4 regions of the Salipaludibacillus agaradhaerens genome follow, and region 3 is predicted to be linked to each of the others. Evidence: predicted binding sites of a transcription regulator. Region 3 holds the regulator's gene; each other region holds the start of a gene.
The links. The regulator Rex, encoded in region 3, represses fermentation and respiration genes when NADH is low (regulators of the CRP and FNR family bind a similar motif). The targets are predictions, from matches to a motif close to TTGTGAAATATTTCACAA.
Positions count from the first base shown of each region.

Region 1: a site for Rex is predicted at 1,004-1,021, ahead of BK581_RS01675 (formate/nitrite transporter family protein). Genes of this name have one in related genera too.
Region 2: a site for Rex is predicted at 1,176-1,193, ahead of BK581_RS10675 (NarK family nitrate/nitrite MFS transporter). Genes of this name have one in related genera too.
Region 4: a site for Rex is predicted at 1,290-1,307, ahead of BK581_RS07150 (TIGR04053 family radical SAM/SPASM domain-containing protein). Genes of this name have one in related genera too.

Region 1 covers NZ_KV917378.1:346,443-349,654, forward strand. Annotated here, with positions in the region: gene cobA (uroporphyrinogen-III C-methyltransferase) at 1-955, shown strand, start outside; gene BK581_RS01675 (formate/nitrite transporter family protein) at 1,193-2,011, shown strand; gene BK581_RS01680 (GNAT family N-acetyltransferase) at 2,215-2,676, shown strand; gene katX (catalase KatX) at 2,914-3,212, opposite strand, start outside.
Region 2 covers NZ_KV917378.1:2,284,446-2,287,657, forward strand. Annotated here, with positions in the region: gene BK581_RS10665 (class I SAM-dependent methyltransferase) at 1-205, opposite strand, end outside; gene BK581_RS10670 (TetR/AcrR family transcriptional regulator) at 326-940, opposite strand; gene BK581_RS10675 (NarK family nitrate/nitrite MFS transporter) at 1,434-2,948, shown strand; gene nirB (nitrite reductase large subunit NirB) at 3,010-3,212, shown strand, end outside.
Region 3 covers NZ_KV917378.1:2,086,913-2,090,124, forward strand. Annotated here, with positions in the region: gene BK581_RS09770 (MDR family MFS transporter) at 1-473, opposite strand, end outside; gene BK581_RS09775 (redox-sensing transcriptional repressor Rex) at 980-1,618, opposite strand; gene moaC (cyclic pyranopterin monophosphate synthase MoaC) at 1,702-2,181, opposite strand; gene BK581_RS09785 (ABC-F family ATP-binding cassette domain-containing protein) at 2,326-3,212, shown strand, end outside.
Region 4 covers NZ_KV917378.1:1,472,062-1,475,273, reverse strand. Annotated here, with positions in the region: gene BK581_RS07160 (permease) at 1-779, opposite strand, end outside; gene BK581_RS07155 (ArsR/SmtB family transcription factor) at 867-1,184, opposite strand; gene BK581_RS07150 (TIGR04053 family radical SAM/SPASM domain-containing protein) at 1,365-2,468, shown strand; gene BK581_RS07145 (hypothetical protein) at 2,643-3,212, opposite strand, start outside.

The DNA of each region.
Region 1 (3,212 bases), 1.7 Mb from region 3:
GTTAAAAACACATTCAGATGATGAGCTAGGGGATACAATCGCTTACTATATGGGAGTGAAAAACCTTTATCATCACTGTCAAGTGCTAATCAATAAAGGTTTTCCTCCAGAAACGAAAGTGGCCGTCATTGAATGGGCTACTACAGGAAAACAACGCACGGTGGAAGGAACACTTTTAACCATTTCCGATGAAGTGAAGGCAAATAATATTCAAAACCCTGCCATGACAATTATCGGTGATGTCGTAGCATTACGTCAAAAACTGGCGTGGTATGAGGAAAAAAGAATGTTCGGAAAGCGACTTTTAATTGCTAAAGCGTCTGCTGAGGAAAGTAAATTAGAACGCTATTTCCTTAATGAAGGGGGAGAGGCGTATGCATTTCCTACTTTAAAAACGGAGAAGAAGTCTATTTCTTCACACGAGTTAAAACAAATTCGGTTAGCGGAAAAACTCGTATTTTTATCACCTGAGAGTGTGACGATTCTGATTGAATCGCTGTTAGCTCACGGTTACGATATCCGAGATCTGCCACGACAGATTTATTCATTGTCGGAAAAAACAAAGAAAGTTCTTCTTTCTATCGGGATTCGATCAGAAAAAATAACTGAACCGTCTCATGAGATGATAAAAGTCGGTTACGTTAATAAACCTATATCCGCCGAGGATAACTCAAAGCTAATCACCACTCATCATTTGCAGATAGATGATAGATTTGAAGTGATAGATAAACGTTTATTAAACGAGGAAACATGGGAAACCGTTGTTTTTCCTAGTCAATCGTCAGTTGATTGGTTTTTAGCAGCTTTAAAATCATATGGCTATAGAGATAATTGGATTAAGACAATATCGTTCGCTTATATTGGTCAACGTGTCAAAGCGTACGCAGAAGAAAAGGGTTTTACAAAGATAGATGAAGAAGTACAACGCGAATTAGCGTTAGGTTATTGGAAATAAGGTGTCGCAAAATAAGTTAGAAAAGACATGCTTATTTTCTAGTTGGATTTGCTCATTTTTTCACAAATGTTATGTGCCTGTTAAAGGAAAATTATCATCACAATGTGTGTTATAAAAATAGAAATGTTTCTGAACTGATGGATAGATGAAAGGTGCTAAAAAGTCTATCTACTAATTAACGGTTTAACCCAAGCTTTAATGATACTTAACTTATCTGAAAATAAGGGGACGATTGAGATGAAAGACGTTATCCAGTCATTTAGTCAAGCGGCTGTTCAAAGAGTCGATCAATTAAATACAAGTAAAACAAAATATTTTGTTTCCGCCATGATGGCAGGCTTTTTTGTAGGATTAGGTATTATTTTAATTTTTACGATTGGCGGCTTATTATCACCTATAAGTGTCGCGGCGACACGCATAGTGATGGGGGTGTCGTTTGGTATAGCGTTAAGCCTTGTTTTAATGGCAGGGGCTGATTTATTTACAGGAAACAATATGATTATGACGATCGGAACGTTGGAAAAACGAACATCTTGGAAAGATACTTGGCGCATTTGGGGATATGGTTTCCTTGGTAACTTTGCAGGGTCCGTGCTTGTGGCTGTTCTTTATTACTATTCAGGCCTTTGGGAAGGGGCTACTGCCGACTTTATTACCACAACGGCAAGTGTGAAAATGAATGCGCCGTTTATGGAATTACTTGTGCGTGGTATTTTATGTAACATTTTAGTTTGTCTAGCCATTTGGTGTGCTTTTAAATTAAAAGACGATACTGCAAAATTAATTGTGATCTTTTGGTGTTTATTTGCGTTTATTACTTCGGGCTTTGAGCATAGTATTGCCAATATGACTCTCCTCTCTATCGGGTTAATGGTACCACATCCTGAAACAGTGTCTCTTTTTGGAATGGGAGCTAACCTCGTCCCAGTCACAATTGGGAATATGATCGGTGGGATTGTGTTTGTAGGAGGAGCTTACTGGTATACTATTTCGGAAACAACGCCTAAAAAAGCGGTTGAAAGTAGCACAGTGAGTACAATGAGAAAAGAAGCCTAATGATAGCAAAGGTCAAAAGCTTTTAAACTGGGTGGGAGTAAAATCCCACTCAGTTTTCTATATGTACGAAAGGCGAAAAGTTGGTATTAATATCATAAAACCATTCTTAGAAAAATTAACGCTTACTTGCTGAACTGAATACACTACCAAGAGCAATGGTCGTGATTTCAGAGTCAAGTTACAATGTGTATAAGGAGGGTTATATGAAAGTAAGGCAAGTGAAGGACGCAAAGCTTATTAGTCAACTAAACAGACCTGTACAGGAGCTTCATTATACACTCTACCCAGAATTCTTTCATAAGTATAATGAAAGGGACATTTACAACGTTTTTAATCGACTGGTGGAAAGCGATCATTTTATTTTTCTTCTATTGGAGGAAGATGAAAAGGCAGTAGGCTACGCGTGGATCGAAATTCGAGACTATCCGGAAAACCCATTTATAAAAGGGTATAAATCACTTTATGTTCATCAGATCAGTATTATTGAGGAAAAAAGACATAAAGGGGGAGGCTCACTTTTAATGGCCTCAATTTATCGGATTGCAAAGGAGAAAGATATCACCATTGTTGAATTAGACTATTGGGTCAAAAATGAGTCAGCGAAAAATTTCTATAAAAAAGAGCAGTTTGAGACACAACGAGAGTGTGTTTTCAAGCGATTGTAGACTATAAGAAATTTTTTGGAATTAAGGAATACATGTTAGATGAGTCTAGTAATTTGTGGATTTTGAAGTTGTTATGAGCTTTCCTAATATATAGTAGAAAATGTCGTGGTAGCTTTATAAAGACCACTTCTTTTTCCTACGATTGTTAAGACCTGTTCCTATAGAACATGCTCTTAAGGTACATGTAAAAACGAGACGGAGACGACGATCTCTGTCTCGTTTTCACGCCTTCTTCAATTAATAAGGGTCTGATGGATGACTTTCTGCTTCTGCCTGTCGCACTGCTGATTCTGATTCAGTAGCTCCTATTGGGTTCCGATGACTCTCATCACTGTTATCCTCTTTCTTCTTAAGCCCTTCAGCAACTCTTCTACCATAATCAGGATCGGCTTTTTTGAAATGGTCTATCATCTGCTCTTGAATGTCTTGTCGACACGGCTTTAAAGCATTTACCAAATTGTTGATAAGCTCACTTCGTTCAAATTCGCTAAATCGTCGATAAGTTTCACCAGCTTGCTTGAAATTATTTTGCCGAT
Region 2 (3,212 bases), 200 kb from region 3:
CAACCATTAACGGACTTAAGTCTACAGCTGTAACTTCATATCCTTTCTTTGCTAAAGCCACGGCTTCTGCCCCAGTGCCTGCTGCTAAGTCTAGTAGCTTGCCACCTTTTGATGAGATAACGTCTTCAATAAATGTGATCGCTTTCTCTTTTGTTTGAAAAATATCATCGTAGTATTTACTTAATCGTTCATAAAAATCCATCATCGTTCCTCCAACTTATTAATGAGTCATTAATAATCTTTTCGTTTTATCATATCAGATTGGTTGGCTAAACGTCATTCAGTCAAATCGTAAGTTTATAGAAGATAAGACCCATATTCTTATCTATCCTTTGGAACCTTTAAAAATACGATAAGCTAACGATTGGATGAGAAAATCAATGCTGGCATCAAATACGTCATAACCAATTTCTCTTTTATGTGTTGAAGCAAGTAGAAGCGCTCTTATAGCCCCGCTTATTATAGTTGAATCTAAATTTCCGTCCAGGACACCTTGGTCCTTCCATAAATGAAACAACTGATTAAAGCTAAGAATATCTTTCTCTTCATGTCTTTCAACCACATCTGCCGGGAGCTTCCTCACAAGTGCTTGATACTCATCACTTACCATTACACGGCGAAGCAATGGTCGTTCTTCAATCATTCGCAACGCTTTCTGTAACAACTTACTGAACCCCTCTGCATCCATCTTTTCTAAAGCTCCCATATAATAAATCGTCTGATTAATGGATGCCTCATCCTGTTCAAGAAGTCTAAAATATAAAAGCTCTTTTGATTCATAAAACTTATAAAAAGAACCTTGTGCAATGCCAGCTATCTCTGTTAAATCCTTAATACTTGTCTTCCTTAACCCCATTGTTCCAAACTTCTCTCGCCCTGCTTGCATCAAATCATAACGAATGCGTTTTTCTTCATCATCAGTAAATCCACGTGGCGCCATAACACCCTCCTCTTTTGGCTACATATATGAATATTTCTTTTTTTTATTCACACATTCATATTATGGCTAACGACTTAAACTGTCAACAAGGTTTTTTAAGTGAGTAATTATGGGGAAAGGGGTATAGACCTCATTTTTTGTAATCGTTACCATTTATACTTAATTAGTCACATGAAACCTGTCATTTCCACTTATTTTAAAGTATGTTCACATTCCCTACACAACTCTTTAATCATTGTGAAGCGTTCTTCATACCCCCTCCTCCCCCTTTGTTTATTCCTAATTGTAAAAATATCTACACTGAATTTCAGTGTTAAATTATTTCACACTTTCTCCTTAAACCTCTAACAACTATGTCATAATACTTATCATACTTCCAGGAGGCATGGCTAGCCTCAAAACGTCCAGGAACAATTATCAGAATATACAGAATTGACGATTAATAACGCCGCTACAACGGGCGATAACATTTAATTAAAGGAGAGATGCTTCGGTGAAGTTGTTAGATGTTTTCAAATTTAAGAACGACCAGATGAAAATGTTGCACTTAACATGGATCGCTTTTTTTGTTTCCTTTTTCACGTGGTTTAATATGGCACCTTTGGCTACGACAATGATGGAATCAAGCAACTGGCTCACCCGAGAACATCTAGGAGCTTTAGCCATCATTAACGTGGCTTTAACGATTCCAGCTCGCATTGTCATCGGCATGCTACTTGATCGTTTTGGTCCCCGTCTCGTCTATTCAGGACTTTTAATCCTCATGTCGATACCTACCTTTTTATTTGCCTTTGGGGATTCATGGACACAACTCATGATATCTCGTTTACTGTTAAGCAGTATTGGCGCGAGCTTTGTCGTAGGGATCCGCATGGTATCTGAATGGTTTCCACCTAAAGATGTGGGATTTGCTGAAGGTATTTACGGTGGATGGGGAAATTTCGGTTCAGCCGTAGGTGCCATGATTTTACCTTGGTTGGCGTTGACGATGTTCGGTGGTGATGAGGGATGGCGATATGCCATCGCATTAACAGGTGCCATTTGCTTCATTTATGGCATCATCTATTATCTTCTTGTTAGAGATACACCAGAAGGGAAAGTGTTTATTAAACCTAAAAAATCCGGTGCCCTAGAGGTCAGCTCATGGAAAGATCTTGTGCTCCTTATCATTTGGACACTCCCACTAGGCGGAGCCTTAGCGGTCTTAGCCTGGCGCTTAGCAGGCATGGGCTTTATCTCAACAACAGTACTTTATGCCACTTACACTGTTATTGGGCTAACAATGATTTATCAAATTTATAAGATTTTACACGTCAATATTCCTATATTACGGCGTGGCGTTCCCGAGGACGACAAATATGCGTTCAAAAATGTCGCAGCATTAAATAGTACGTACTTTGCCAACTTTGGGGCAGAGTTAGCAATCGTTTCAATGCTCCCTATGTTTTTTCAATTAACGTTTTCACTGTCCCCTGCTGCAGCTGGTATTATCGCGTCGTCTTTTGCATTTATTAATTTATTTGCCCGACCACTTGGCGGCGTCCTGTCTGATCGAATGGGAAACAGAAAGAACACCATGCTTATTTATATGGTTGGGATCACGATCGGACTGATCTCGATGGGGTTCATCGATTCAAGCTGGCCCCTTGCGTTAGCCATTGCTGTCACCATTTTCACTTCCATCTTTGTTCAAGGGGCAGAAGGCGCTACATTCGCCATCATTCCTATGGTTAAAAAACGTCTCACAGGTCAAGTAGCTGGCATGGCTGGCGCTTATGGGAATGTGGGTTCAACGTTATATTTAACGCTGTATACGTTCGTATCCCCTCAAACATTTTTCTTCGTTTTAGCAGGTGGCGCGTTAGTCAGCTTTTTCATGTGTTATCTATGGCTTGAAGAACCAGATAATGCTTTTGCAGAGGACTATTATGAATCATCCGTTGATATAGCAAACGCCATTCACACTGAACCAGAAATCCCTTTGAAACGTGTAGCATCAGATAAATAGCGGAAAGACGTCCCCAAAGGCACGACTATCATTAACGATACTTTAACTTAGGAGGAATATCATGTCTAAAAGAAAGTTAGTTCTCGTCGGCAACGGAATGGCTGGGGTCAGGTGTCTTGAAGAAATTCTTAAGGAAGACCCTGACCGATTTGAGATAACGGTTTTCGGTAAAGAACCTTACCCAAACTATAATCGCATTATGCTTTCTTCAGTCTTACAAGGGGATACCTCCATTGAAGACATCGTGATTAACAGCTATGACTG
Region 3 (3,212 bases):
TCAATAATGACACCGCCTAATGTTGGACCAATGGTTGGGGCCATCATGGCGGCCACTCCCCAAACACCTGTGGCTAGTCCTCTCTCATCACGAGGAAATACCTCAAAGATAAGGGCTAGAGAGAGCGGCATCATAACGCCACCACCTATGCCTTGCAGACCTCTAAAAGCAATTAAGGAGGGTAAATTCCAAGAAAGTGAACCTAGTAGTGATCCAAGTAAGAATACTGCGAGCCCAGCCATATAAAGTTGCTTCTTACCAAATTTATCACCTAAAAAACCGGTCAGCGGCATAACCATCCCCATAGTGACCATAAAAATCGTAATGACCCAGCCAGTAGCGACCGCATCAGCCTCAAACACAGTCATTAAATGAGGGACTGCGGGATTTAACATACTATTATTTAAAATGATGGTAAAAGTACCTAATAAAACGGTTATGACCACAAGCCATTTTTGCGAGATTTTTGCCATAAATAAGACAGCCTTCTTTCGGTTCACGAAATAGTAATCTATTTCTACTATACCATGAGTTTCATTAATTAAAATTAAAAATGCATATATATCTATTTGAACGAAATACAGCTGCAAAAAACGTTTTATCACATTGGTTTTTCGCTATAGACTGACCCGTTCCCATAGGTTCATCTTCAGTGACAGTCCTTTTTATTACAAAAATCATGTCTTCTGTAGATGGTTCGTTAATCATTGACGACTTTTAATTATTCCTGCGCTTGGATGTTCGTTCACTCATTTTAACAACAGTCTTCTTTACAGCGTTCAGTCATCCATTCTTTGTCTTACGAGCCTTGCGTCATTCAGGTACGGATGACCTGTCCAAATTACCCGCAGTCGTGTAACACTCATCTAGGTACTATATCTTCTCTAATGAACACTTTTCTCCTCTACAATGTTAAAAGCTGCCTATTATAAGGCAGCTTTTAACACGATGCAGCTCATATTTTAAGTATCAACTTTCTCTATAAAGGATAGTGCTTTAAAAAGTAGATGAGGGATTGAAGTTCCACTGACAGATCAATATGATGAACACGAACGTCAGACGGAACCGACAGTCTCGCAGGCGTAAAATTCAAAATCCCTTTAATACCTGCTTTTACTAAGTCATCAGCGATAGGTTGTGCCGCTTGAGATGGCACAGTCAAAATGACCACTTCCACACTGCTTTCCGCCACACGCTCTTTAAATTCATCCAGATGATAAACGGGCACACCACCTATTTCTTTCCCAACCTTATCTGCTGCTACATCAAATGCCATATCAATTTTTGTATTATTGCTTTTGCTAAAATTATAATTTAAAAAAGCCGTTCCTAAATTACCAACCCCAACAAGTGTCACCTTCGTTAATTCATCTTGGTCAAGCGTTTTTCTGAAAAAAGATAATAGATAATTCACGTTATATCCGTAGCCTTTTTTGCCGAGAGCACCAAAATAGGAAAAATCCCTACGTATTGTGGCTGAATCGACCTTTACCGCTTCACTTAATTCTGAAGATGAGACGCGGTGTTTACCTGACGCTTGTAAGCCTTCTAAAAATCGATAGTACAATGGCAATCGTTTTGCTGTTGCCTGAGGAATTTTTGCTTGATCTAGATCCATAACTGCTCCGCCTCCTTCTTAAATATAATAGCTACCTTGGCTAACCAACTAAGTATTAAAATGCATTCATTAAGTTAAGTATGTTATCGTTTAAAATCCCCATTTTTTCCACCCGTTTTCTCCACGAGAAATGTCTCACCAATGACCATCCCTTTATCCACTGCTTTGCACATATCATATATAGTCAATGCGGTCGCAGAAGCTGATGTTAGCGCTTCCATTTCTACTCCTGTATTCCCTTTTGTCTTAACTGACGCTTCAATTTTCAATTGGTATGTATCAGCATTCACATCCCAATCAAAACGAATATCGACTCCTGACAGTGCTAACGGATGACACATTGGAATCCACTGAGACGTATTTTTAGCAGCCATAATCCCTGCAACTTGCGCCACACTGAGAACATCCCCTTTAGCCATCGTCCCTTGTTGGATATTTTCATAGATTTCTTTAGTGACAAAAAGACTTGTTTGGGCCACTGCTGTTCGAACTGTTTCCTGTTTATCGGAAATATCAACCATACGTGCCCGACCTTGTTCATTAAAGTGTGTGAAGTCTCCCATGTTTATCCCCCTTTTTTCCACTTCTATTGTACACTATTTTTTCACAATCTGCATAATAAAGCATGGAAGTCTTGCGATAAACCTTTTCTCTCATGTACACTTAGCTTGTGAACGGTACGGAAATTGAATTGTGAGGTTACAGTGATGATTTTATTACAATGTACACAATTGTCGAAGTCATTCGGTACAGAGAAAATACTCTCCGATGTAAAATTAGAAATAAAAAGTCGGGAGCGTATCGCCCTTGTAGGCAGAAACGGGGCCGGTAAATCAACGCTTCTGAAAATTCTAACCGGTGAGTTATCGTACGACTCAGGGCAAATTGTCATTCCTAAGGATGTCAGTATGGGTTACTTAGCGCAAAATAGCGGCCTTCATACAGAAAGAAGTATATGGGACGAAATGATGACCGTTTTTGAGCCACTTCGGAAAATGGAAGCATCTTTGCGAGCACTTGAGGAGAAAATGAGTGATCCATCTCAAAAAGATCATGTTAAAATTCTTCAAGAATATGATCAGCTACAGCAAGACTTTAAAGATAAGGGTGGCTTTCAATACGAGGCTGATACACGAAGTATTTTATCAGGATTAAGTTTTAACCATTTTGATTATAATACGTCCATCTCATCGTTAAGTGGGGGACAAAAAACCCGACTTTCACTCGGTAAATTGCTTTTATCAAAGCCTGATTTACTCATTTTGGACGAACCTACAAACCATTTGGACATTGCCACTTTAACTTGGCTCGAACAATACTTATCTGGTTATGACGGAGCAGTGTTGATCGTCTCACACGATCGCTATTTTTTAGACAAAGTTGTGGATTATGTCTATGAGCTATCCTTTCATCAAACAGTTAAATATACCGGTAATTACTCGAAGTATTTAGAGCAAAAAGCTGCTCGATTAGAGCAAGAAATGAAGCTTTATGAAAAACAACAGGACGAGATGAAGCGACTTGAAGAATTCGTGCAAAAAAACCTTGCCCGCGCCTCTACTAGTAATCGTGCGAAAAGCCGGCGCAAACAGTT
Region 4 (3,212 bases), 610 kb from region 3:
ATCGCTTTTAATAACACTAGCTCTGGCAGACTTGCGCCAGCAGAACTTATCATCATTGCCATGACGGGGCCAAGGGCCATGCCATTCATGATTAAAACTTGTGAAATAGGAATCATACTCGATAAGCGGATGTATAAAGGAATGCCGACAACCGCTGCTACTGGAATGAGCCAGAGGGCATCTCCGCCGAAATGAGCGCTAATAAATTCAGCTGGTACGAGTCCATGAATGACGGCGCCAATTGCAGCACCGAGTAATAAGTAAGGATAGACATTTTTCATTAATGTTAACGTGTCTAACCACGCGTGCTTAAACGAAAAGCGAGAATTTTTTGCCTGATAGCCTGTCATGATGACTTTTTTAACGTCTTTCTCAAACCCGAATTTCTCTAAAGATAGTCCAATAACTAACGATAAAGTAGCGGTAATTAACATATATATAATGGTTACTTTCCAGCCCATGATTACTGTCATAATTGTTAAAATAGTTGGATCAAGTACAGGTGAAGCGAATAAAAACACCATGACGATCCCGAATCTTACGCGGTTTTTAAGCAGGTTAACAATGATTGGGATCGTGGAGCATGAGCAAAAAGGCGTGATGAAAGCAAATAATAGGGCAATAATTGCGCCAACTAATGGATGCGACGTTTTCAGCTTTCGCTCAACTTTATCGTAAGGTATGTAGCTTTGAAATAAATTAATGAGAAAAGACACGATGACAAAAAGAGCCGTCAATTGGAATGCCAGTGTAGCGAAGCTTATAAATGTGTCGACCATAATAACCTCACCTTTTAAAATTATTTGTTTGTAAACTTTACATCAAAAAAAATTGATATATTGAATAGTAATTAACCCCGGTGACCGTCACGAATCAGCCGGGCGTAGAAGACAGCAGAGTTCCTCTGAAAGTAAATGATTAATAACATCAGAGTGAATAGTATAATAGTTCCAAGTTCCTCTTTTTTCTTTTAATATTAAATCTGCCTCTAACAAAATTTTTAAATGATAAGAAAGCTTTGATTGAGGAAGATCTAGTACCTCTGTTAAATCACACACACATGTGGCCCCTTGTTGACAGAGAAGCGAAAGAAGATGCAACCTTTTTTGATCAGCCAGTGCTTTAAAACGCTTCTCGTATAGAGAGAAGTCAGGTAAGGCTTTAACTGGTATTGTCTTGTTCATATCATCACCCTTATATCAAATTTATTTGATTTATGGAAACGATACCACACTTGAAAATTATTGGCAAGCGATTAATTATAAAAATTGCAGGTATATTTTTAGCAATCGTGATATCTCTCACATCGTATTCCTTGAACTCCTTCTATAATAATTAAGAGAAGAAAATGAAGGGGGTTAACGATGAAACTACCCAACTTTAATCAAAATCCTTTTATTGTCATATGGGAACTGACGCGTGCTTGCGAGTTGAAATGCCTTCATTGTCGAGCAGAAGCACAATACCATCGCCACCCTTTAGAATTGTCATTTGAAGAAGGGAAGGCATTAATAGATGAAATTTACGAGATGGACAATCCGATGCTCGTTTTTAGTGGAGGAGACCCCTTAATGCGTCCAGATGTGTTTGCCCTTGCTGACTATGCAACGCAAAAAGGTGTCCGGTTATCTATGACCCCAAGTGCCACGGAAAATGTGACAAAACAGGCTATTGAGAGGGCAAAAGAAGTAGGTCTTGCTAGGTGGGCTTTTAGTCTTGATGGGCCTACAGCGAAGATTCATGATCATTTTAGGGGGACAGAAGGATCGTTTGCATTGACGATGAAAGCGATCTCGTATTTGCAGGAATTGGATGTGCCGATTCAAATTAATACCGTTATCTCAAGGTACAATTATGAGACGTTAGAGGAGATGGCGGCATTAGTAGAGAGGTTAGGTTGTGTGTTGTGGAGTGTGTTTTTTCTTGTGCCGACTGGCAGAGGAAAGGAATCAGATATGATTGCCCCCGTAGAGCATGAAAAAACGTTTCTATGGCTATACGAATTAAGTAAACGGTCAACATTTGATATAAAAACAACAGCAGCACAGCATTATCGTCGTGTTGTTATTCAACAAAAAATGAGAGAGAGCACTAGTGGAGACAAATCAATTCGCTATAAAGATGTATTAAGTGAAGGACATACAGGGAAAATCGATGGTCTTGGACGAGCGCCAAAAGGGGTTAATGATGGAAACGGGTTTGTATTTATTTCACATATTGGAGATGTTTATCCAAGTGGACTATTGCCCGTGAAATGTGGGAATGTACGGGACACCCCGATTGCAGAGATTTATCGAGAATCTCCCATATTAAAACAGCTTCGAACACCTGATAACTATAAAGGGAAATGCGGGACTTGCGAATTTCGTTACGTGTGTGGCGGCTCCCGCTCTCGCGCTTATGCAATGACAGGTGACTATTTGGAAAGTGATCCGTTTTGTATCTATATTCCGAAAGCATTAAGATAACAAGTTATTAATTCTCGTAAAATAGACAGGCTATGGAATATGTCGATTTGAATTATTAAACAGATCAAATGAAGCATTGTGAGAATAATAATTTTTGATATGGAAAATGGCTCTCACAACTGTGAGGGCCATTTATATTCACGGGGTTCTGTTTCAATGTGTCAATCTATTGTGTTACTCAGGGATGTAATAGTCTGATGTACCGTTTTTTACTAACCCGTGGTCTTCCAAATCGACTACAAATAAATAGAACGATTCCGCGTCCATTCCTGCATCTTCATGGGTAATTAACCGTTCTTCAATCAACGAGATAAGCCATAAATCATCTTCTGTCAGTTGTCCGTCATTTACCTCATTATTCTCATCAAGAGCGGCTTCTTCTTGATCACCATACAATAACGCGGCGATACTCGCGATATAGTCATCGAATGCTTGCTCTAAATCTAATCCTAAATCTGAGAATATGTCATGGGAGACAGAATGGCGCTCTTCATTATAAAAAGTAAACTCGGGATCTTGATTATACGTGAAGACGTTTGAGAATGAAGCTTCTAAGTTATAGTGTATGCCTTCTTCTTCAAATTCAAATGAAAAGGTGAGTGAATTTTCGATAATTAAGCCGTCTTCGAGCAGAAAACCTGCGGAAATAGTCCCGGTTATATCTTCATCTACGGCATTTTCTAGTTGCTCAATCCCTTCGGTAACACTTTTTTCTGTAACATCTTCGTAAATGGCTGTCATATC